3 regions of the Pristimantibacillus sp. Z349TD_6 genome follow, and region 3 is predicted to be linked to each of the others. Evidence: riboswitches for the same ligand, from Rfam matches in the RefSeq annotation. Region 3 holds a riboswitch; each other region holds the start of a gene.
What was found. A riboswitch is a leader RNA that binds a small molecule or an ion and turns the genes downstream of it on or off. The one in region 3 is predicted to bind cobalamin.
Positions count from the first base shown of each region.

Region 1: another riboswitch for cobalamin. It lies ahead of AC0VYE_RS22660 (DUF4430 domain-containing protein); the one in region 3 lies ahead of AC0VYE_RS10145 (DUF4430 domain-containing protein).
Region 2: another riboswitch for cobalamin. It lies ahead of metE (5-methyltetrahydropteroyltriglutamate--homocysteine S-methyltransferase); the one in region 3 lies ahead of AC0VYE_RS10145 (DUF4430 domain-containing protein).

Region 1 covers NZ_CM149662.1:5,142,547-5,150,870, forward strand. Annotated here, with positions in the region: gene AC0VYE_RS22635 (serine hydrolase) at 1-1,313, shown strand, start outside; gene AC0VYE_RS22640 (HNH endonuclease) at 1,436-2,080, opposite strand; gene AC0VYE_RS22645 (ECF transporter S component) at 2,183-2,869, opposite strand; gene AC0VYE_RS22650 (ABC transporter ATP-binding protein) at 2,857-4,506, opposite strand; gene AC0VYE_RS22655 (energy-coupling factor transporter transmembrane component T) at 4,497-5,366, opposite strand; gene AC0VYE_RS22660 (DUF4430 domain-containing protein) at 5,359-6,132, opposite strand; cobalamin riboswitch at 6,309-6,509, opposite strand; gene AC0VYE_RS22665 (ABC transporter ATP-binding protein) at 6,524-7,189, opposite strand; gene AC0VYE_RS22670 (ABC transporter permease) at 7,186-8,324, opposite strand, start outside.
Region 2 covers NZ_CM149662.1:1,877,604-1,885,927, reverse strand. Annotated here, with positions in the region: gene AC0VYE_RS08125 (hypothetical protein) at 1-181, shown strand, start outside; gene metE (5-methyltetrahydropteroyltriglutamate--homocysteine S-methyltransferase) at 256-2,562, opposite strand; cobalamin riboswitch at 2,712-2,905, opposite strand; gene kduD (2-dehydro-3-deoxy-D-gluconate 5-dehydrogenase KduD) at 3,050-3,805, opposite strand; gene AC0VYE_RS08110 (DeoR/GlpR family DNA-binding transcription regulator) at 3,810-4,604, opposite strand; gene kduI (5-dehydro-4-deoxy-D-glucuronate isomerase) at 4,630-5,460, opposite strand; gene AC0VYE_RS08100 (TVP38/TMEM64 family protein) at 5,688-6,296, opposite strand; gene AC0VYE_RS08095 (MFS transporter) at 6,389-7,654, opposite strand; gene AC0VYE_RS08090 (winged helix-turn-helix domain-containing protein) at 7,757-8,324, opposite strand, start outside.
Region 3 covers NZ_CM149662.1:2,388,372-2,396,695, forward strand. Annotated here, with positions in the region: gene AC0VYE_RS10140 (methyl-accepting chemotaxis protein) at 1-1,288, shown strand, start outside; cobalamin riboswitch at 1,436-1,637, shown strand; gene AC0VYE_RS10145 (DUF4430 domain-containing protein) at 1,787-5,521, shown strand; gene AC0VYE_RS10150 (S-layer homology domain-containing protein) at 5,598-7,118, shown strand; gene AC0VYE_RS10155 (right-handed parallel beta-helix repeat-containing protein) at 7,339-8,324, shown strand, end outside.

The DNA of each region.
Region 1 (8,324 bases), 2.8 Mb from region 3:
CAAACAGTGATTTCCGGTTGACGGATAAAGTGCTGGCAAACCTTGCTACCGGCTATAACCAATTAAAGGAGCCTTGGCCGCAATACCAGCTCACGCCTACAATAGCGCCAGACGGGGGCATGTTCGCAACTGGCACGGATATGAGCAAATTTATGCTCGCTCAGTTAAACGGCGGCAAGCTTGGTGAAAATCGTATTTTGCAGGAAAATACAGTTAAGGAGATGCAGCGGGTACAGGTTGGCATTCATTCAGAAATTCCGAACATGGCTTTAGGTTTTGAGATGTTTTTCCAAGAACATTTTAATGGCGAGACTGTCATTGGAAAGGGCGGAGATTTGGAGGGCTATCATTCGTGGATGTGGCTGCTGCCGGAACAAAAGGTAGGCGGATTTGTTGTTACGAACAGCGATGCCAGCGATATACGTGAGCAGCTGTTCGCCGCGTTTATGGATCATTATTACCCTCAAACAGAGAAAGAGCGGCCTGCCATTGCACTAACCAAGGCACAATTAGCACGCTTTGAAGGCAGCTACCAGTATTTGCGCGCCCCGCTCGTTTATTACAAAGTAAAGGCGGAAGATGGTTATTTATCCGTTGCCGGACCCAATAGCACCAGGAAACTAAAACCCGTTGGCGAGCTGCTGTTCCAAGATGAAGATGGAAAACTTGGCGCATTTAAAAAAGATGAAGCTGGCAATATCTCATACTTTTATTATTTGCTAATTGATGCTTGGTGTGAACGTATAACCCCATCACCTACCTATTCAGATGTACCGCGCAATCATCCGTATGCCGATGACATTTATACTTTACGTGATTTGGGCGGGGTTTTGAATCCAACATCTACCCTTTTCGAACCAGAAGGAAAAACGACTCGTGCTCAATTCGCAGCTCAGATTGTACGACTAGCAGGTATTACTAAATCACACCAACCCTCTAAATTCACGGATTTAAAGGCTCATCCATATGAATCAGAAATTCAAACATTGCTAGAGATTCACGTATTAAGCGGTACTTCAGCCCAGAGGTTTGAACCTGACCGATCGATTACAAGGGAAGAAGCTGCTGTCATTATCTATCGATTATCACGTTTTCTTGGTTTCCCTCCCATTCCAGCGAAGCTGAGCGGCAAGACTTCAGCTTGGGCCGAAGAAGCGGTTCAATTCATTGTTGGAGCTCGTTTATATGGACCAGAAATAAAATCAACAGATAAAGGTACAGATTTCCGTTCGAGAGATCCGCTGCTCCATAAGGAAGCTGCTGCGATTTTAAACCGTTTCGCTAAATTATTTGCTTCAAGTGCAGGCATCTAATAAAAAGAAAGACTGCGTAGTCGCCCTTCATCAAGGCGGACTATGCAGTCTTTTTTTGTATAAACGACAGTTGTAACGAAAGCAGTACAACATACGGATCACTCAATCATTCATTAATGCTTCTAAGGAATAAGCTCATCACCGTTCATAAACGTTTGCAAGTCTTGATCAGCCTTCGATTGGTTGCAAGCATTGCAAGCACAAACGCAATTATCCGGCGTTGTATGCCCGCCTTTAGCGCGCGGCAGCATGTGATCGATCGTATCCCCCTGCTCCCCGCAAAAATAACAAATGTGATGGTCACGCTCCAAGATGTAGCGCCGGAATTCCTTATTGCTGAACAATCGGCGTATCGTATGGCGATTGACGATAACCGCAGCATGCTCCTTTACCAGCGTTATCGCAAGCTCTGGCTCAATTTCTTGATACCAGCGCCGTCCTTTATCCGTCTTGCCTCTCATCCAAATCGTACCTTGACGCGTAGGCTTTAGTGCTGCCGGATCATTCGGCAGCGTTATGGATGTCATCGGTGGAACCGGGAATGGTTTGCTGGGATGAGCTTTTCTTCGTATTGCTTTATAATCATTAAGTTGAACATCAGGCAATGGAGCTAAAGCCGCTTTCGCTTGCCTGCAAGCTCGGCATGCACCGCGCCTTGCACCAGCGCCGGCTCGTTTGCCCGTTCGCCGCAGAAACTCAGAGAGCGGTTTCGTTTCCTTGCAAATGGCGCATGGTTTGGCAGCAAGAGGTTCTGTATCATCCATCATTTTTTCCGGAGCATATGATTAGCTATGCAGCCGAATTCGTCCCCTCGTGTTTTTATACTATTGTAGCATTAATATAAGCTCGAGGGGAAAATGGCGTATAAACTATGATTCCAATAAACCGTATTTCCTCTTGAAGCGCTGCAAAATGGCAATCCAGCTGCTCCCAAATACGGCGAGGAAAAAAACATTGGACAGCGCATGCGCTAGATCAAAATAAAAGCTTTGAATGTAGGCAACAAAAATCAAATTCCAGCTCAGCGCGTCCGGCAATCCGATGATAAACCAAATATTCATAATCCAGCCAAACAAGAAGCCCCATCCAAAACCAAATATGAGCAAGCCAGTCTTCGTCTTAATGAGCCAAGTATGCCGCAGCCACCCAGCACTAGCCCCGATCATCCCCCAGCAAAACATTTGCCACGGCGTCCACGGGCCTTGACCTAGAAAGATATTCGATACGACTGCAGCTATTGCGCCGATAATGAAGCCCGATTCAGCTCCAAACACAATCGCAGCAATAATGATGACGAAGGATGTGGGCTGAACGCTCGGCAGCGGCGCAAACGGTACGCGGCTGATGGCCGCAATGGCCGCCAGCACAGCAAGGATAACAATCTCGCGCGCTTCGATCTTCCGTCTCTCAAACCTTGCAAAAAAAGGAATCATCGTGACAAATAGCAACACGATACTTAGCATTAAGTAATGATCATCGGTAATGGCAGAGGATAAAGCCATAGCTGCGATGAACAATCCAATGCTGGCTATGAACCAGAGCTTTATTTTGCCCACGTTGCAATCACATCCTCTGTCGTCAGCGCTTCTGGCAGCCATTCCCGTACCGTTCGATTGATGGCTGTTGTGTAAAAATAATTAGTGCCAAAAAATTGTGCCGGCTCCGCCTCAGCAGATATTGCTCCATCAAACAGCATCGCGCAGCGCGTTGCATGCTCGGCAGCAAATTCAATATCATGCGTGACCATGACAATGGTTTTGCCAGCTTGGCATAACTGCTGCAGCAGCTCCGCTGTTCGCTGCTTGGCTATGGGATCTAGCCCTTTTGTCGGCTCATCCAAGCAAAGAACATCCGGCTCACCAAGCAGCACTAACGCGAGCGCCGCTCTCTGCTGCTCTCCTCCACTCAAATCATAAGGATGCTTCGGCAAAATAGAGGAAATCTGCAGGGAATCGACAACCTGAGCTATCTTCCGATCCCGATCATCGAGTTTGGCGTAATCCGCCATTCGCTGAAGCTCCTCTTCAACTGTATCGTAGCTAAAATAAAGCAGTGGATTTTGCGCCAAATAACCGACTTTAATCGATTTATCCCGCTTCAGCTTGCCTCGCTGCGGCTTTAATAATCCGGCCATCATTTGCAGCATCGTTGTTTTTCCAGCCCCGTTGCCGCCGAGCACCGCCAAAAACTCATGCTTGTAAACGTTAAGCGACAGCTTCTTCAACACCTCTGCACTTGCTTTTTCGTATTTAAACGTTATTTCATCACAAGCAAGCAGCCATTCCTTTTTTTCGAGCTCGCTGCTTTCGTTGATTACTGAATGATTATCGCCTATTGTATGTACGCCGAAAACATTGGAGAGCCACTTCTTCCCTTCACGCACGGTTAGCGGAATTTGATTTACTTCTGGTAGATTACCTGCCTTCTGGGTAGATAGAAACAGCTTCGTAACGGAAGGCAGGTATGGCATTTCTTTTTGTGCTGCATCAGCACCAACGAGCCGGCATAGCTCCCTCGGCGGCGCGTCGTATTTCACTTTGCCTTCCTCCAGCATAATGATTCGATCTGCAAGTGGAATAACATCCTCCAGCCGATGCTCGCTTATAATAACCGTCATCGACATTTCCTGATTTAGCCGATAAATAAACTGCAGAAAATCTCGCGCCGCTACCGGATCAAGCTGCGAGGTGGGCTCATCTAATAGAAGCAGCTTCGGCTGCAGCAGCAATACTGAAGCAAGATTAATCAGCTGCTTCTGTCCCCCCGATATTTCATGAACGGATTTGTTAATGAGCTCATCCAGCCCAAAGAAATGGCTCATTTCGGCTAGTCGTTTACGCATAACCGCTTGCCCATAACCGACATTTTCCATGGAAAAAGCCAGCTCATGCCAAACCTGGTCCATCACAATTTGATTTTCAGGGTTTTGAAACACCATGCCGATCTGCTCAGCCGCCTCGACCGCAGGCAGCTCCTCTAGCAATACACGATTATACTTAATGGTGCCTGAGCGTTTCCCCGTAGGCTGCGTTTCTTTTTTCAAGTGCCGAAGCAGCGTCGTTTTGCCGCAGCCGGATGCTCCGCAAAGAACGACAAAATCGCCTGGCTTGATATTTAAAGTAATGTTATCGAGTGCTGCAACCGTTGATTCCGGATAATGGAACGTCAATTGATCAACCTGAATTACTTCCATGACCTTCTCTCCATTTCTTCAAGTAGGACTGGTGTTAAAAGAAAGGCGCAATAGCAAGCGTATGCAATGCCTTCCCCCCTATGAAACTGCATTGTTTCCAGACGCGGGTAAATAGTAAGCACACCAAAGCCTTGCATCCAGCCCCAAATGCATACTAGTGCCATTGCTCCAAGAAACAAAAGAACATACCAATCTCTACGATCCATACGATAGATGACATAAGAGCTTCGTTTAGCTGCGCCATACCCTCTAGCTTTCATAGAATCAGCGGTCTGAAGCGCCTCCTCCAAGGACCAGGTCAACAGCACACGAACGAGCAGCATGCCGTCCTTGCTCCGTTTTTTTAAGCTGCCTTCGAGAATCGAAACCCCTTTTATTCGTTGAACCGTAGTAATTTGATCCAGTCTCCGCAAGAAAAGCGGTACGAACCGAATCGACATCGAGGTTAGCAGTGCAGTTCGCGGAGCGACTCGTGAAAATAAATACATCCATTTCTCCGTCGTAACAATCTGCTGAAACGATACAAAGGCAAGTAAAATACACAATAAAGAGAGCATCATCGTCACACCATATAAAATAGCTTCCAACGTGATCGGCTGATCCATAAAATAAAATAAAATATGCCGCCCGCGATGAGAAAACAGCGGGTTAAGAACAGCAACCAAACCGCCCATTAGAACATAATAAGGAAGCAGCTTAAGCAGCCGCTTCCCTTCGTCATGAATGACAATAATAACCGTAATCGCAGCCAGTGATGTCAATAAAAAAACAGGATGAAACAAGAGCATGCCGAATGTAATGACTCCTGCATAATAACTAAAGCTCGTAACCGGATGTACCGAACCGAACGCACTATTCATCGAATTTTGCTCCTATATCCTCGCCAAGATCAGTCGTATACAGCCATTCAATAACATCACCTTCATTAACCTTGTAAACCCCGGCGCCCTTGTTAGGAAACTCACCGTTTACTCGGTACATCCAGCCGCTCTTCGCGCCCAAATCGAATTCGTAAATATTATCGATGCCTTCGATATAAGCGCCGCCTTTAACACCTCTGTATTCCATTTGTATTTTGTTTTTTCTCGTAATTTTCTTCAATACATCTAGAACGGTATCGTCCTTCTTGAACTCTACGGCTGTAGGTGCAAGCACCGTTCCCGTATCTTTGTCCGCGACAATTGAAATCGTAACCGTCTGCACAGGATTCGGCGTTGCAACAGGCGTGACGGGCTTTGTCGTAGCCGTACCATCTGTTTTGTTTGGTTTCGCAGAAGCTGTAGGCTCCGTTTTTGGATCATCCAATTTCGGCTCATTTGTCTGCTTCGGCTTCGGGGAAGGTGTTGCTTGCTTATCGCCAGCGTTGTCAGTTGCCTTCGCTTTATCTTGATCTTTATCTTCGCTAGGCATCTGCGATGCCTCTGCCGTTTCTGATGCTGAAGTACTCGTTGGCTGCTCGTCAGCGGCTTTATCCGCTTCTTGCTCCACTTGTCCTTCGTTGCTGGTTTGTACTTGATTGGTATTGGAATTAACGCTCTGTGCCGGACTGGCACAGCCAGCTAATAAACCAATCACCAGCCATAGGATGATTAAGCTTGGTAACCATTTCTTACAGATCTTTGCCATCGTCTCTTTTCTACTCCTTTTTGTCTCATTCACACAAACCTTAACAATAAAAAAAAGACCCCCTTCTATTAGGGGATCTGCATGTCGAATGTAAGAATAGCAACCGTATATAACTAAAATATATGATGCGTCCTGCAAAACGATTACGCCTCCACATTCTTTACCCCCGAAGAATGAGAAACAAAATAAAAAAGGCAGGTTTCCTGGCTCGTGCGTCAACGCGATTCTCACACCTTCCCATCCTTGAATTGGACAGTGGCATTTGCAGAGAATCACTCTTCACATACAGTGGCGGGACCGCGCCGGCATTGAACCGGACTTCCCTATTAAGCAAACAAAAGCATGCTTTTGTTTGCACCTTCTCTATTCAATTATGCGATTATTTAATCAATCATATCGGGATTGCTGGGGTTTGTCTATATGGGATTTGAATGATTCGATCGCAAATAGCAGCTGCATCCTCTTGATCATGGGTGACGAACATACAAGTAATTTGGGCTTTGTGAAGCAATCGCTTCAGCTCCTCCCGAATGCTTTGCTTTAAGTGTGCATCCAAACTGCTAAATGGCTCATCCATCAACAGCATCAAGGGAGACGGGGCAAGCGCACGAGCAAAAGCAACACGCTGCTGCTGACCGCCGCTAAGCTCATGCGGATAACGCTTGACGAAATCATTTAACTGTATCAGCTCCAGCATTTCATCCAGCCGTATGAATCTATCTTTTCTCGATAATCGATGTAAACCAAATAATATATTTTGACCGACAGTCAGATGAGGAAACAACGCATAATCCTGAAACACCATGCCTATGCCGCGCTGCTCAGGCTGAATAAACTGCTGATCATCCACTAAAACCCTGCCGCCAGCGGCAATACACCCCGAGGCAGGAATCTCAAGCCCGGCAATAATCCGCAGCAGCGTGCTTTTCCCGCAGCCGCTTTGACCAAGCACTCCAACCACTTCACCCTTCTGCATTTGCATCGTAAAGTTTTCTAATACACTCTTTTTCCCATTATCATAGCTAAAAGAAACGTTAGTCAGCTCAAAAAAGTTCATCTGGATTTCTTCTCTCCCAACCAATGATAAACAAAAACAGTTGCCACGCCCACCGTGATTATGAATAAAGACGGTACGGAAGCTTGATGAATTTGCTCATCGCTTGCATATTGATAGGCTTTTGTCGCTAGCGTCTCAAAATTAAACGGGCGCAGCAGCAGCGTCAGCGGCAGCTCCTTCATAATTTCCATAAAGGTAAGCAGGAAGCCTGCTAATATGGAGCCTTTTATTAAAGGTAAATCCACTTTGAAGAAAGTCGCAGTCATACCTTTGCCGAGCGTTCTGGAAGCTTCAGAATAACGATTGCCTATTTTATCAAATCCTGCTTCCACCGCATTAAATCCTACACCAAGGAAGCGGATTACATAGGCGAAAATAAGCATCACGAGCGACATGCTGAGCACGAGCTTGCTCGATCCAAAGCCTAACCATGAATAGACGCCGCTTAATTGATGGTCTAGGGAAATAAACAAAGCAAGCACGCCAATGGACAAAACAGCACCCGGGATAGAATAGCCCATTAAAATTAGCTTCGTTGCTGCAAGCGACAAAAGCGACCGATTCAGGCTGCGGCTTACATTGGCGGCAATAACAGCAAGCACCATCAACACGGTAATCGCAACAATGGAAACCAAAAGCGTGTTGGAGACGAGCTGCGCAAATTTGCTGTTCAATACATCTTGATATGTCCATGTCGCCCAAACGAGGAGCTGAACTACTGGAATAGCGAACGAAAGGGCAAATATAACCGTGCTCACAAAAATAGCAGCAGCTGTCCCTAAATAGGATAACTTCCTTCGTTTAAGCGGATTGAGCTTGCTTGTCGCGGAATGATACATTTTTCGCCTGCGAAGCAGTCTCTCCAGAATAAACAAACCAATAATAGCGCTCATTAGGAGTGCAGATAATTTCAGGGCAGAATCAACGTCATACATACCAAACCATGTTTTGAAAATTGTTGCAGTAAACGAAGCAATGCCAAAATGTTTGGTTACTCCAAAATCATTTAGTACCTCAAATGCGACGAGGCTGGCTCCGCCGATAATTGCAGCCTGTGACAAAGGCAATACGATTCGAAAAAAAATATGAAGCTGCCCTTTGCCGAGCAATCTTGCGTTTTCTATGAAAGCTGCGC
Region 2 (8,324 bases), 510 kb from region 3:
TCTACCACCTCTTAACCAGTATCACTATGACAAAACGGATCAGGATGGGCGCGTTCTCGACTTATTCGTCTCCGCCGTCAAGCATGTCCTAGCACAATCCGCCGATGCAGCCCCGTACAGCAACGACCATGAAGAGTCTGTTTTGCGTCAACGTTCCGTCTCCTACATCTCTTTGGATTAATTTCGTTCATAAGAAAAAAAAAGGCAGTCCAGAACAGATAACCTAGTTCTGGACTGTCTTATTGTATTTAGAATTTAAACCTTCGCTAATGCAGCACGCTGCTCCCTGACTTGGTAAGTAGCCAGCATCATGTTGCGCAGTGAAGCAACCGTTTCTTCCATTCCGCGTGTTTTCAAGCCGCAGTCCGGATTAATCCAGAAGAGCGTAGGATCGAGCACTTTAATGGCGCGCTCGATCATACTGACCATTTCTTCCACGGACGGTACACGCGGGCTGTGAATATCGTAAACGCCCAAGCCGATGCCTTGGTCATAGGTGTTCTCCTCAAAGCTATGAATCAGCTCGCCATGGCTGCGCGAGGTTTCAATGGAGATGACATCCGCATCCAGCGCAAGAATGGAATCGATAATATCATGGAACTCACAATAACACATATGTGTATGAATTTGTGTGGTGTCATGCACATCTGAAGTCGATAGACGGAAGGCATGCACGCCCCATTTTAAATAAGCATCCCAATCACTGCGTTTAAGCGGCAAGCCTTCTCGCAAAGCTGGCTCATCAACCTGAATCATTTCGATGCCTGCGGTCTCAAGCGCCTTTACTTCCTCTGAAAGTGCAAGCGCAATTTGGTATGCAACCTGCTCGCGTGTGATATCGTTGCGGACAAATGACCAGTTCAAAATCGTAATCGGACCCGTCAACATCCCTTTTACCGGACGACTTGTCAGCGACTGCGCGTACACGCTTTCGGTTACTGTCATTGGCTCAGTAAATACAACATCGCCATAAATGACCGGCGGCTTTACGCAGCGGGAACCATACGATTGAACCCAGCCGCCTTTTGTAAATGCGAACCCATCCAGCTTCTCTCCGAAAAATTCGACCATGTCCGTACGCTCAAATTCACCGTGAACGAGGACGTCAATGTTAAGCTCTTCTTGGATTTCAATCCAGTTTTTAATTTTATCGTTGATAAAGGAAGCGTAGTCCTGTGAGCTGAGCTCGTTTTTTCTCCACTTTTGCCTTGCTTGACGTACATCCAGCGTTTGCGGGAAGCTGCCGATTGTCGTTGTTGGAAGGAACGGCAAATTCCACTTTTGCTGCTGCAGCTTTTGTCTCTCCGCAAATGGCTTCTGCCTCGTTGAAGGATGCGCCGCTACCGCTGCTGCATCAGCAGCTTGACGATTGCGGGCAGGAGAAATGGATAAATGATGAATCCGCTCGCCGTTAAGCTTAAGCTCAAGCTTGCGAAGTTCTGAGATGTCCGCCTCATTTACAGTCGCTGTTTCACTTAGCCACACGATTTCATCCAGCTTTTCTTCCGCGAATGCAAGCGCCTCACGCAGCTCTACTAGCAGATTGGTTTCGTTTTTTGCCGTTACCGGCACATGCAGCAGGCTGCATGACGATTGAATGATCGTGCGCTCAGCTGGAATGTATGCCGAAATCTTTTGCAGCAATTCAAGCTTTTGCTTATAGTCTGCGCGCCAAATGTTGCGTCCGTCTACAAGTCCGATACCAGCGAGCTTATCCTTCGGATAACCAAATTGCTCCAGCGACTTCAAGTTTTGCTCCAAACCATGAACGAAATCCAAACCGATCGCTTGTACCGGGAGAGCAGCTACAGCTTCATAATGCTCAACCGCTTCAAAATACGTTTGAAGCATAATGTTAAGCGCTGGCGCTGCTTGGTTCAGCCTTGCATAGATCGATTCAACCCATTGCATCTCTTCCTCAGAAATAGAGGTAACAAGGATTGGCTCATCGATTTGCACCCATTGTACGCCTTCTTGCTCAAGCTCCTTAAGCAGCTGAGCATAAAGCGGTATAAACTGCTCAATGAGCTGCGGAAGCTGCTTGGCATCGTAGCCCTTCGACAGCTTGAGGAAGGTATATAGGCCAATAATGACAGGTTTACCTTCAATGCCAAGCTTTTCTTTGGCTTCCCGGTACGCAATCAGCGGACGGTTTTCCGTCAGTACCGGAGCAGCACCCGCAAGTTCTGGCACGATATAGTGATAGTTGGTATTAAACCATTTGGTCATCTCGCAGGCTTGTGCTTCCTGTGTCCCTCTCGCCATTGCGTAGTAGGTCTGTACGGGAACAGGACCTCCATCGTAGGAAAAACGCTCTGGCACAAGGCCAAACATCGCTGCAGTATCCAGCATTTGATCATACAACGTAAAATCATTTACAGGGATTAAAGAAATTCCTTTATCCTTTTGCAGCTTCAGGTTGTTTAGACGAATGCTTTCAAGCGTTTGAAGGAATATCGTTTCGTCCAAATCACCTTTCCAAAAAGCTTCAAGCGCTTTTTTCCATTCCCGATTTTCGCCGATACGCGGATATCCAAGTACACTGTTTTGCAGTTTGCTCACGTTCATATTTCCTCCTAATAAATGTAATTATTATGAAATAAAAGCACAAAAAAGAGCGTCGTTACCTTAAAGAAGCAAAGGTAAAGACGCCCGGCGTTTTAATAAACAGCGGTTCTGTCTTAACACCTCCCTATCTCCCGTAGGTAAAATCAGTGTCGTTCAAATAGGCAGGTCTCCTGGCTCCAGAATCATCATCGTAAGCTTGCCTTCCCAACCTTTAAAGATCAGTGGCGTTGGCGCTTAGACTCCTCTGTTACAGTGGCGGGACCGCGTCGGTTTTGCACCGGACTTCCCTTTTAAGCTCAAGCTATACCGCAAGAGCACCTATTTCCACTTATTTCAGTTGTTGATCGCATTTTTTAGGATCACGAATAACTATACACGCAAAATAATAACCATACAATGGAAATCATTATAATATCAAAAAAAGACTCTCCTCTAAACAGCCTGCGCTGCAAAAGGAAAGCCTTATTGGTTTTTTATACAATTACCTAACCAGCCAACCGCCATCAACAGCCAAGATATGGCCGTTCATATAATCAGAAGCTGAAGAGGCTAGGAACACCGCTGGTCCAATCAAATCCTGCGATGTACCCCAGCGTCCCGCTGGTATGCGCTGCAAAATTTGAGCACTGCGAACAGGATCCTCGCGAAGCGCTTCGGTGTTGTCTGTACTCATGTAGCCTGGGGCTATCGCATTTACTTGCAAGCCTTTAGCTGCCCATTCGCTGGCAAGCGCTTTGGTAAGACCGGCAACGGCATGTTTGCTGGACGTATAACCCGGAACATTAATGCCGCCTTGGAAGGTTAACATCGACGCAATGTTTATAATTTTCCCTGAGCCCTGTTCGATCATATGTTTCCCAGCCAGCTGGGAAAGGAGAAATACAGAATTCAAGTTAACGTCCAGTACATCCTGCCAGTCCTCGTAGCTATGCTCTGCAGCTGGCGTGCGGCGAATGATACCCGCGTTGTTGACCAAAATATCGATGCGTCCCAGTTCTTCAACTGTACGATCAACAATGCCAGCAAGCTTCGTTCGGTCAGCAATATCAGTCTGAATTGTAATCGCTTTGCGACCAAGCTCTCTTATCGCCGCTGCCGTTTTGTCAGCAGGCGTTTGGTTCGTGACAAGCGCAATATCCGCACCCGCTTGTGCTAATCCAAGCGCAATCGCTTCTCCAAGCCCGCGCCCTGCACCTGTGACGACAGCTGTTTTACCCGTCAAATCAAACAAACTCATCGGCTCAGCTCCTACCTTTAGTACGCTTCCCGTTTTCCGAAAGCGCTGCTTTCATCATTTTTATATTTTGCGACTCATACCTCGCCGCAACGTCCGCATCTATACCTTCGTCTGTGATGATATAGTCAATTTCATGCAAACCCGCAAACGTTATTAGTGCACCCTTATCGAATTTGTTATGATCGGCAAGGCAGTAGACGACCTTGGCATTTTCCATATACAGCTTCTTCAGCTTCGTCAATTCTTCTGTGAATATGGTAAGCCCATATTCCATATGAATGCCGGTTGTAGAAAGAAACAGCTTGTGTACATTCAGTCGTTTAATCCATTCCTGCGATTCTGCGCCGATAAGCAAATTGTTATGCCGGTAGCCCCCGGGAATAACAAGCCTTACTTGGTCCTTCGCAGTCAGCTCCCGAATGATAAGCAGATCGTTCGTAAGCACCGTAACCGGGATATTGGGCAGACGCTTTGCCATTTCGAGCGTAGTACTGCCAGCATCCAGCGCAATAATATCATTAGGCTCGATGCAGGAAAGAGCTAGCTCCGCAATCGCCGCCTTCTCCTGCTGATGCTTGCTGTTTGGGAACTGCAGCGGATAAAGGCTGTCTTCGCCTCTATGCTGGGGCACAGCTCCGCCATGAGTCCGTTTCAGCAATCCCTTCTCTTCCAGCTTCTCTAAATCTTCACGAACCGTTTTCTCCGTGACTTGAAACAGCTCGCTTAGCTCGGAAACTTTAACCGCGCCAAGCTGCTCCAATTTATCTATAATCTTACGATGCCGTTCGGCAGCAAGCATAGTGCACCCCCTGTAGCGAATGTTTCTATTTTAGCTCGCTTGCAGGTACGGCGTCCATATCTGTAAATGTGTAGTTCTCTCCAGCCATCGACCAGCAGAATGTATAATTGCTTGTGCCCACTCCTGAGTGGATCGACCATGGCGGTGAAAGAATCGCTTGGTCGTTGGCAACAACAAGATGTCTCGTCTGCGAAGGCTCGCCCATCATATGGAATACGCGAGCATCATCATTCATGTCGAAGTACAAGTATGCTTCCATGCGGCGGTCATGGACATGCGAAGGCATCGTATTCCAGACGCTTCCCGTTTTCAAGCTCGTTACACCAAGCATAAGCTGGCAGCTTTGGATGCCGTCTGCGTGAATATATTTATAAAGAATACGTTCATTGGAAGTCTCTTGCGAACCAAGATGAGTCGGATTCGCTTCCTCCATCGTCATCTTGCGTGTTGCAATTTCAGCATGCGCAAGCGCGGAACAGAAATAAAGCTTCGCAGGGTTCGCTTTATCGACACTTGAAAGCAGCACTTGACGTTTGCCCTTGCCAACATAAAGCACATCGAGCTTATTCAGCTCGTATACTTCCCCATCAACGGAAATCGAAGCAGGTCCGCCAATATTCAAGAAACCAACCTCGCGGCGCTCCAAGAAATATTCGGTTTTTAGCGTTGCAGCATCCTCCAGCTCAAGCGTCTCGTTCACAGGCAATGCTCCGCCTACAACCATTCTGTCATAATGCGTATATGTCATTTTTAATTGATCTTGCTCAAACAAGCTTTCGATCAAAAACTCGCTGCGCAGACGTTCCGTATCATATTGCTTCACATCAGTAGGATTCGTAGTATGGCGTACTTCCATTGGATAAAAGCCTCCTAAAAGTTATTTGCGTTAGACTTGCCTCGCAAGCTACGCTAATGTTTGTTATTGTTCGTTTTTATAATAACACACATTTACGAACATAAAAAGAACATTTTAAACATTCAAGATTAGCAGGAGCATTTTTATTTCCGAGAAGACTGTATAACAAAAAAACGACCTCCGCGCGCATCATTTGCGAAGAGGCCGTTTGTTGTTTTAGAGGAAATCTACTGAAGCTTCCACTTTCGATAAACATAAAGAGATACCGCCATAAACATGCCGTATACTAAAACGGTAACGAATACGTTTCTTGGGTCCGTCATAAGCGTATCACCGATCGTGGCGAACAACAGCATCGCTGGAATTTTGCCAATCGATGAGGCGACGGCATAAACGGTAAAGGAAACACGGCTTAGCGCCGAGTACATATTAACTGCAATGGATGGAATGAACGGAATGAGCCGAGCAAACATAATCGTCAGAAAAGCATTCTGCTCAAACATCACCGTAAGTTTTCCGATGCTTGGATAACGGTAGAAAAACTTCTTCCCCCACTCTTGATAGCCATAGCGGATAAACAGAAACATCACAATGGATGCTGCCGCTGAGCCCGTCCAAGTTACTGCCGCGCCTAACACTGGGCCAAGAGCAGCACCAATGAGCCCGCCGATTACGGGATACGGGATGACAGGAAATAGTGCGACGAGCGTTGCCATAATAACGACGAGCGGAACATTATCCGCTTGCTGAAACCACGTCAAAATCACATCGCCATAACGATAAATAAGAAAAGCAATACTGGCATACAAAGCAGCTAAACCTGTTTTTTTGAGCATCGTTGTACCCCTGAATAGTAGATATCTCCAGCTTATCATTATTGAAGATAAATACGAGCAATGCATTGTGTCAAATTTAAGATAGCCAGTGATCAGTCGTTCAGTTCTTGTGTAAAGGTTCGCCGTTGTCGCTGCTTATTTACCATCATCTCACTGTAAAAAAGGTAAACAGCCGCTATTCCTGTTGTAGCTACCCCAACACCGAGGAATACACTGCCGACACTCCACCACGTAGCCATCATCGCCCCTATTACAGGTGCAATGAGCATAGAGCTCGTCTGAAAAGCATTCGCTAACGCAAACACAGGACCAACCGTTTCATCCGTCGTCTCAATTTGCAACACGTAGCCAAACGGCACCGCGCTTTGTGCGCTGCAAAAGCCAAGCGCCGCACATAACGGCAGCCACAAAGCAAGCTCCGCTTGGAATATGCCCATGCCGCTAATTCCGACCGCAATAACGAGAATTCCCGTTGCGATACCCGCTTTCGTCATATGAGTAAGCGGCCGCCGCTTCCACCCGCTCCATTGTCCTGCCAGTAAAGCGCCGGCAACACTGCCTGCACCAACCGCGCCAATGAGCAGTCCGAATAAATTCTCAGCCATTCCCGATTCCTTCGCCAGCAAAACGAACAAACCATCATACAAAAAGATAAGGAAAAACAAAGAAGCAGCATACATAATGACCGCCTTCAGGAGCGGCCTGCGCATCATATGCTCCCAGGCAACCCTTAATCCGCCGGATGGCTTTGCCGCTTGCTCCTTCTGTCCTCTCCAAGACGGGATAAAACCGAGCATGAGAGCTGACAGTGCATACAATATAGCGCTTATGAAAAATGGAACCGCTGCTCCGAGCCATGCCGTTATTGCTCCGCCGATCATAGGTCCCAACACCTTGGTCATATTAACCGACATTTGGCTGAGTGAAGAGGCCTGCGCCAGCAAATGCCGGTCAACGATTCTTTTCACAGCGCTTTGCCTAACCGGGTCAAATATAGCGCTCATGCTGTGCTTAAACAGCACCAATAGCAGAAGAATAGGAAGAGACGGCGCCCAAGCCATGGCCAGCACGAATACAAATCGCAATAGATCGCATCCGATTAACAAGCTTTTTCCAGAAAAACAACGTAGACGCACACTCATCAACGGTCCCACAATGACATAAGGCAAACCGACACAGATCGATAAAGCGGCAACTGCCATAGAGCCGTGATTCCATGCATAAACAATTAATGCGCTAAGCGCTATAAAATCAAGCCAATTCGCAAGGTCGGACAACAGCTGGCCAATAAACAGCTGGCGGAAGCCTTTTGCCCGCAGCGGGCGCCAAATCGGATCATTCTTTTTTGCATTTTCCATCTTGATAACCTCCGGTATAAGTTGATAAATCCAACGATACCGGACAATTATCAGAGCATTATCAGAGCATGAATAAAGATTTAATAGAAATTTAACAGAAAATTATTGGTAGGATTTCAGCTCAGCTTGAAGCTGCTCCTTTACCTGTTTTGCAATATCATCCAGCCCAATCTGTGCCGTTAACCGGCTCCATTCCTTCACAAAGTAATCCCGGTCTGCTCCCCAGCCATGCACCTTGGTTATGATCAGAAGGGTGTGATAGCTGTTTAACAGATTGGCTAAAAAATGCGACTGCTTCAGCAGCGAGAATCCCTGTTCAATAAAGGACAAGCCGGATTTTCTGTTCGAACGATAAAGCGCTATCCCCTTCAAAACAAGGTAATGCCCCTCCTCGCGTTGATAAGGAAACTGTTTGAGCTTCGCCTCAACAACCACTGCAGCCGAATCGACTTCTGACCACAGCTCAGCGCGCAGCACAAATTCCAGCTCTAGATTAGCGGTGTAGGGGATGAGCCCTTCCCAATTATTTCGCTTCACTTCTGCTTTAAGCAAATCCAGCTTTTCCTTGGCAGCCTCGAACTCTCCCCAATCCATCAGCATGCTGATGATCGACATCGTTTCGAGCTCGTTTTGCCATATCTGCGCAAGCACCTGTTGCCTACGAACGATC
Region 3 (8,324 bases):
TAGACTCATAGACGGGAAAACGGTAGAAACGTGGGATATTTCTTATCCTTTAATTATCGATGGCAAACATTGGGGCGGGGTACGTGTTGCATTGTCAAAAGAAAAGGCAGATGCGCTCATCGCTTCAGAAAGAACGATGGTTGTCATGCAATTTGGCGGCCTGATGGCTGTTGTTTTGGTTGTTTTGTTTCTGCTATCACAATTTATGGTAGGACGTAAGCTTCGTAATATTGTTCATGCTGCAATTAATCTTAATTCTAGCGAAGCGGATCTTACCTATCGTATAGAAAATAAAGGGAATGATGAAATTGCTCGCCTAGGCGAAGAAATCAATCATTTCATTGCCCATATGCAAGGCTTAATGCGGACGATTCGGAACAATGCCGCATCCGTATCGGACTTTGCAGGCCGGCTGGGTGTAGGCTCGCAGCAAAGCCGAGAGCTCTCTTCGCAGCTAGCTTCCTCTGTGAATGAGATGGCAATTGGCGCGGAAAATCAAGCAGACGGGGCAGTTGAGGCAGCAAGGTCTATGGAGGAAATGGCGACGAGCGTAGGAAGGATTGCTCACTCCTCGAGCCAAATGTCGGAAGCATCGAACGATATGCTGCAAGCAGCGGAGCTTGGCCATGAAAAATCGGATCATGCGGTTGGTCAAATGGAGCGGCTTGGCGCGGCAACGGCTTCGATATCACGAGTGATCGGACAGCTTAATGAGCGCTCATCCGAAATCCAAGAGATGGCAGGCACGATTGCTGCTATTGCAAATCAGACGAATTTGCTCGCTCTAAATGCTGCTATAGAAGCGGCACATGCAGGGGAGTATGGCCGTGGATTTGCAGTTGTATCAAGTGAAGTGAGAAAGCTGGCTGAACAGGCTTCGGCTCATGCGGGCCATATCGAAGAAACGATTAATGAGGTGCTAGCCTTGACTGCCGATGCTGTTGGCGCGGTCACTGCAGGAGAGCAAGAAATGGAACAAGGATTACTCATCGTTCAGGAGCTGAAGGTATCTTTTGACACAATTTGGAAGGAATCCCGCCTTGTTGCCTCCCAAATTGAAGACGTATCTGCTTCAACGGAGGAGATGGCAGCAGGCAGCGAGGAAGTGAGCGCTTCCGTTGAATCGATGGCGCAGGTCGCCAAGGATACTTCAACTCATGCTGCGCAATCGGCAGCGGACACTGAGCGGCAAAATCAGCTCGCAGCTGAAACGCAGCAGCTTGCTTCATCTGTAAATGAGCTTTCGGAGGAGCTTCAGCGCTCGATTACGAGATTTAAAATTGAGTAATTTGCAGCTGAAGTAGATTTATGATGAAATACTAGTCAAAGGCACAATAAATCGAATAGAGAATTGTACAAGTTGAAAAAAAACGGTCAGAACCTTTGTCTAATCCTTTCAAATTTGATACAATTCACAAAACAAGCACTTACAATTTCATAGAATAGCTAATATGGTGCTGCCGTGAATCTATCATTCACAAGCAGCTTAATAGGGAAGTTCGGTCAAAATCCGACGCGGTCCCGCCACTGTATCGCGGAGCAGACGATCATGTTGTCCACTGTCATATCATGACGGGAAGGAGATCGTCTATGCAATGAAGCGAAGCCAGGAGACCTGCCATAGGAGCTCTCTATATTTCTCACGAGGATGGGAGGGAGATGTTTATTCGTGCTTTTGCAATAGGTGGATTCCTATGCTTCCATGCGCACGTGTTTATCCAAACATCTTTCCACAAACGGAAAGATGTTTTTTTGTTGCCAAAAATGATTAAAGGGAGAGAAAACATTGCTTAATTTAAAAAGATTTATGAAAAAGAGTTTGCCAGCTATTTTAAGTTTTGTATTGGTGTTTACTTTATTTGCACCACAAGTAGGTAAAGCGGCAGATCATTCTGCGAATACGTCATTGACCATGATGATTGATAAGACGGTTGAGTATTATAAAAATAGAAATACAACATTGAATTCTTGGTGGGAAATTGTTGCCCTTTGGGGGGCTGGAGAAAACCTGCAGGATGGCAGTTGGAAGCTGCCTAGTTGGAAGACCGTGGATCCGGGGTTGAAGCCTAATGATAGTGATACAACTCATATCCGCTATATTTATTCATTACTTGCGATGGGTGAAGATCCGGCGCATGCGTGGGAAACGGATCGAAATCTGTATGCGGAGCTAGCTGCACAACTAAATAAGGATACGGGGTCATTTGCCGGTTCAACAAACAGGCATATGTGGGCGATGCATGCACTTGACACGGGTGCAAAGCTTGGAAGTGACGTTGGTAGCTGGGATGCTGCCGCAAAGCAGAAGGCATTAAAATATTTATTAAGTAAACAGTTGAATGACGGTGGATATGCATTTTTTGGAAACAATTCTGATCCTGATATGACTGGTATGGGGCTGCTTGCACTCGGCAATTATCAGAATGATAGTGCTGTTCAAGCTGCGATTGTAAGAGTGAAAAATTATTTGCAAACTATAAAGTTAAACCAAGAAAATGTCATGTATGGAAAAAACTCGAGCAGCACTTCTGCCGTAGTAAGCGGATTAACAGCCGTTGGCGAGGATATGTTGTCTGATGTCTGGATGGCTAATGACAAATCAGTACTTGATACTTATTCATTGTTCCAGCTCCAGAATGGAGCATTTAAGAACGATTTAGATAAAGGTTCTAATTCAATCGCTACAGAGCAAGCACTTGTTGCACTTGCTGATATTAAAAATCAGAAAACGGTATGGCAACGTTTAGGTGAAATAAAACTTCCTGTCTTTGTTAACACAAAGGTTAAAGTTGATGGTATTTCTCAAAGTATATATGATCAGAAAACGGTTAGTTTAAAACAGAATGAAAAGCCAGTTACAGCACTCGATGCTCTAAAAAAGGCACTTAATACAGCAAATCCACCTATCACTTTCAATATTGTAAATAGTAGTATTGGTTCATATGTTCAAGGAATTGCTGGACAAGAAGCTGGTTCATTTGGCGGCTGGGATGGCTGGATGTACGAGGTCAATGGCATTGCGCCAGATGTAGGTGCAGATGCATACCAGCTTAAAGAAAATGATGAGGTACGATTCTATTACAGTCGTTACCCAGCGCTCTCTACAACAACAAAGCTGAACACCGGCTCAGTTGATCCTACTGTGGATGTTAAGCTTGTGGGTGATCATTTCAGCAGCGAAGCGACTATTGCAAGCAACTGGGCTATTGATTCGGATGCGTCAGGACTGACGATTAAATCAATTGAGAAGACGAACGATCAGCACATTAAGATTAGTCTTTTGGGCAAAGCAAAAGACAAGCCATTTACACTACAAGCATTAGCAGCAGTATCAGAGAGTAAGAAGGAGAGCGAACCGTTTACGGTTTCAATTTCTGATTCTGTGACTGTAGATTTTCAGGTTGATGGCATTTCATCACCAATTTTGACGAAGCAATCGGTGACGTTTAAGAATACGGAAAAACAAGTTACGGTTTTAGATGTATTTAAAAAATCACTTGATCAAGCAACTCCAAAGATAAGTTATAAAATTACGGAGAGCAGTTACGGACCTTATGTATCGGAAATAGCTGGAGAAGCAGCAGGCAGCCTTGGTGGCTGGGATGGTTGGATGTATGAAGTAAATGGTATTGTTCCAGAAGTTGGTGTAGACGCCTATGAGCTTAAGGATAAAGATGTTGTTCGCTTCTATTACAGCAGATATGCAGCTCTTTCTACGCAATCCACAATTACGAGTGGTGCTGTTAATCCGACGATTGACGTAAAGCTTTCTGGCGATGATTTCACTAGCGTTGCGGCCAATATCGATAATTGGTCAATTAATACCGGAAATACAGAGCTGAAGGTAAAATCACTTGTTCAAGATGAAAAGAACATAAACATTTCTTTCGAAGGTACAGCAAAAGGCGGAACAATTACTGTTCAAGCATTAGGTGCCGCTTTAGTTGGTAAAAAAGAAACGGAGCCAATTGCGGTTGCAGTACCTCGTGAAGTAAGTAATACCACAGATCAAAATATTGCAATTCATGAGAACGAGAAGGATGTTACTCTTGGTGCAGAAAGCAATGCACCTGTAACCAACAATATCATTCTTTCCTTTGCATCGGCTGCATTGCCAAAGGTAACAGCTATTCGTGGTACGACTACGTTGGAGATTCCAGCTAATACGACGGTTACATCAACATGGGATCAAAAGCTGCAGCTTCCCAAATACTTAAGCACAGACGATAGCGGGCTAACAGCTAAGCTGAATACTGCACTGTCTGTTAATAATAAAAAAGTTGATGCAATCGCTGTTCGCATACAAGCGGGCGGAAATGAAAAAATACAATTTAATCAACATGTTACCCTTACCATTAAAGGTCAAGGCGATAAAGAAGCTGGATTTGTAGATCAAGCAGGTGTGTTCACGCAAATCAAGAAATATGCTGATTCATCAGCACGTACGGATGAGGTTTATGCTTATAATCAAAACGGCGATCTTATTATTAAAACAAAGCATTTCACAGAGTTTTTAGCTTATACAACAACGACAGCTTCGACAGGTGGAGATGGTGGTACTCTTCCAGTAGCGGAGACCATTACTCTATCAGTTGAAAAGCGTACTGTCAGCACCGGTGATTTGGTTGCTCCATTCACTGTAACTCTTAAACAAGGTGATACTGCCTTTACTGCACTTAAACGTGTACTTGAAGAGAAAGGTGTTTCTCTAAAATATATTGGTTCGGATTCAAGTATTTACGTGCAAGAAATTGGTGGCCTTGCCGAATTTGATCATGGTGAAAAAAGCGGTTGGATGTACTCTGTTAACGGAACTTTTCCTAAAATAAGCGCAGGTTCATATGAGCTGAAAAAGGGAGATAATGTTCGCTGGCAGTATACGAAAGATCTCGGGGCGGATCTTGGAGCACCGGTTCCAGGGGATACTGGAGGTCAGGTTCCAGGTAAAGACCCAGAAGTAAAGCCAGATCCATCTGCAACGAAATACTCAGATGAATCAAAAATTGCAAGCTGGGCTTTGGAAGCAGTAAACAAAGCAACTGCACTAGGCTTCATGCAAGGAACAAGTACGAGCAATGCAACATTCGAGCCTAAACGTAATTTGACACGTGCTGAATTTGCAGCGCTAATGGTTAAGTATTCCGGAGCAGACCCTATTATGGAGGATTCCGGCTTTAAGGATGTTAACAGTGGGGCATGGTATTATGGTTATGTTAAAGCAGCCAAAGAAAAAGGATTGATGTCAGGTGTAACTGAAACTTCTTTTGCACCGAACCAACCGATTACAAGACAAGAAATGGCTGCCGTTTTAGTTAGACTTAAAGGTCTTGCTGATGAGAATGCACCACAAGCAGCAATTAAGGACCGTGACGCTGTTGCAGAGTGGGCTGTTCCTTATGTAAATGTAGCGTACCAAAAAGGTCTGATGACAGGAGATAATGGCAAGTTTAATCCACAAGCTCTTGTTACACGTGAGATGGCAGCTGTTACGATCATCCGACTTTATGAATTGAAATCATAATTTATTAAGCTGTCTCGTAGGCTATTGCAATAGCTGCGGGACAGCTATTTTCTTGAAAGGAGAGTGTGGATTCAGGATGAACAAAAAATCCGTATCACTTAAATCGTTATTATTGATGATTATATACGCATTAATGCTTTCTTGCGTCAGTACGGCTCTGCTGCCTATGCAGCGCGCGGCAGCGGCAGAAACGATGGCGGTAGAGAATGAAATGACATCAGCTGCGAAACAAATCTTAAGCAGCGGTACCATTAGCGATTGGGAAGCGATTGCCTTATATCGTTCTGGTCATGCGGTGCCAGCAAGCTATTTGAGCGGGCTGGCTTCTTATTTAAAAGAGAACAAAGGTGAATTCCGCAAAGTAACCGATCTTGAACGAATGGCTATTGCGATTAGAGCGGCAGGTGAAGATGCAGCCTCCTTCGCTGGCTACAATCTCATTCAAAGCATCTACAATCATTCGAGAATGACGAATCAAGGCACAAATGGCGTGATTTTTGCATTGATTGCTTTGGATAGCGGCAATTATGAGGTGCCAGCAAGTGCCTTATGGACACGTACGAAGTTAATAGATTGGCTGCTCAGCCAGCAAAATACGAGTGGAGCATTCCCGCTGTCGGAAAAATCTGAGGATAATTTAGATATAACCGCCATGGCGATAAGCGCACTCGCTCCTTACCAAGAACAAGCAAAAGTGAAAAGTGCAATCGACAAAGCTGTAAAATGGCTGTCTTCTGAGCAGCAAGTAAATGGCGGCTTTAACGCGTTTGGTGATGACAACAGTGAGAGCGTAGCTCAAGCTATTATTGCTTTGTCAGCTGTGGGAGTTAGTCCAATGGAATCCAGTTTTATGAAAAAGAACGGGAATCTCCTAACGAGCTTATTAAGGTTCCAGCTTGCGGATAGCAGTTTTGCACATGCACTTGGTCAGCCATCAAATGAGATGGCAACGGAGCAAGCGTTGATGGCGTTAGCCGCGTACGACCGCTATAGCAAGCAAAAGCCGGCGCTGTTCAACATTTCGGCGGATACAGAATTGACGGGCAGCAAGCCGCAATTTGTAGACAATAACCTCATTTCCGTATGGGCCTATGATGCTGTTTATAGCGTGTTCGAAGCCAAAGTTATGGTTGGGGTAAGCGGTTCGGAGCTTCGCTTTGATCCGAAGAAGCAGATGACAAGAGCTGAGTTCGCAACCTTGCTCATCAATCTATTGGAGGAAGCCCCTGCTAATGAAGCAGCCAAAGTGTTCAAGGATGTTCAGCCTGGCGCATGGTATTACGGAGCCATTATGCGTGCCAAGGAACTGGGCATCATTCAAGGGATTACAATAGACTCGTTCAAACCGAACCAAGCGGTAACAAGACAAGAAATGGCGATCATGATTGCCAAAGCTTTCAAGCTTAAGGGCAGCACAGATTCGCTTCCTTTCAAAGATGAGAGCAGCATTCATGAAAGTGCAAAAGCATACGTCAATGCCGTATATGTAAACGGCTTGATGCAGGGCTCGAACGGAAGCTTTAATCCGAAAGCGGTCGTTACGAGAGAAATGGCAGCCGTGGTGGCAGATAAACTGCTGGAATTGCCGGCAGCCTAAATTCACAAGAAGCGAAACAAAAGAGCAAGCTGCTCTTTTATTTCGCTTCTTTTTTTGCATCTTCATACATAGGAAGGAAGCCCCTTTTTTCACTAAACGAACCAAATTCAGGATTTTGTTCTTTATAAAGAATATTGGTAGTGGTATATTTAAGAGGTTGAAAGGAGGAACACTTATTTCTTGCAATCAGATGATTTGAACCGCAAATAGGAGGCTTAAAGTGAATATATTAAAGCTAGTCATGTCACTAATGCTCGGATTACAGCTATTGCTAATACCTAATCAGGCTTCGGCAGAAGCGTCGGATTCCAAAGACTATTATCTAATTGAACTTTCTAAGTTTGGCATTTATAACGATGGCACACATCCTGTCGAGACAACAAAGGGCATTAACAATGCACTGCAATGGGCGGTTAAAAATGGGAAAACGACGACGTCACTGCCGCCGGGTACCTATTTAATCGATAAAGCTAACCGGATTAATATGGTCAGCAATATGGTGTTTGATCTCCCGATGGATGCGGTGCTCCAGAAGGAAACAAATGATAAAGAGTCGTATCAACTCATGTATTTGGGTTATGGCGTTCATAACGTCACGCTGAGAGGCGGGACCTATGCAGGTGACAGGGAAACACATAACTATTCTAAAAAAGACAATAAGCACAGCTCAGGCACACATGAAGCTGGTTATGGCATTTTTACACAAGGAGCTTATGATATTACCATTGACGGTGTGAAATCGATTAATTTTACAGGCGATGGTCTCATACTGGGCGGTTACGGCACGATGGCAAAGGATTTATATGAAGATCATTTTGTATTAGGTGCATTCGATGATAAAGGAAAAAATGTCGCGAATGCCAAAAAGCTTCGAACGAAGCAGCCGCTTAATTTTACGAACACGATTTTTAAAACGGAGAAGCAATTTGAACTGTCGAATGCGATTAAGCTGCCGTATAAATTTGATATCTTCTTCTATAAAGCGAACGGAGCTTTTATTAAGAAGCTGGTAAATGTGAAGGTGCGCGAGCTCATCGACATACCGGAAGGAGCGACGCAGTTCCATCTTGTATTCGAGCAAGCGACCAAAAAAGGCGCCTATGTGGAATTTTGGAACAAAAGTGTAACGAAAAACGTGGTTGTGAAAAATTCTGAATTTGCTTATAACCGTAGGCAAGGGATTACGGTCGGCGGTGCTGACCAAGT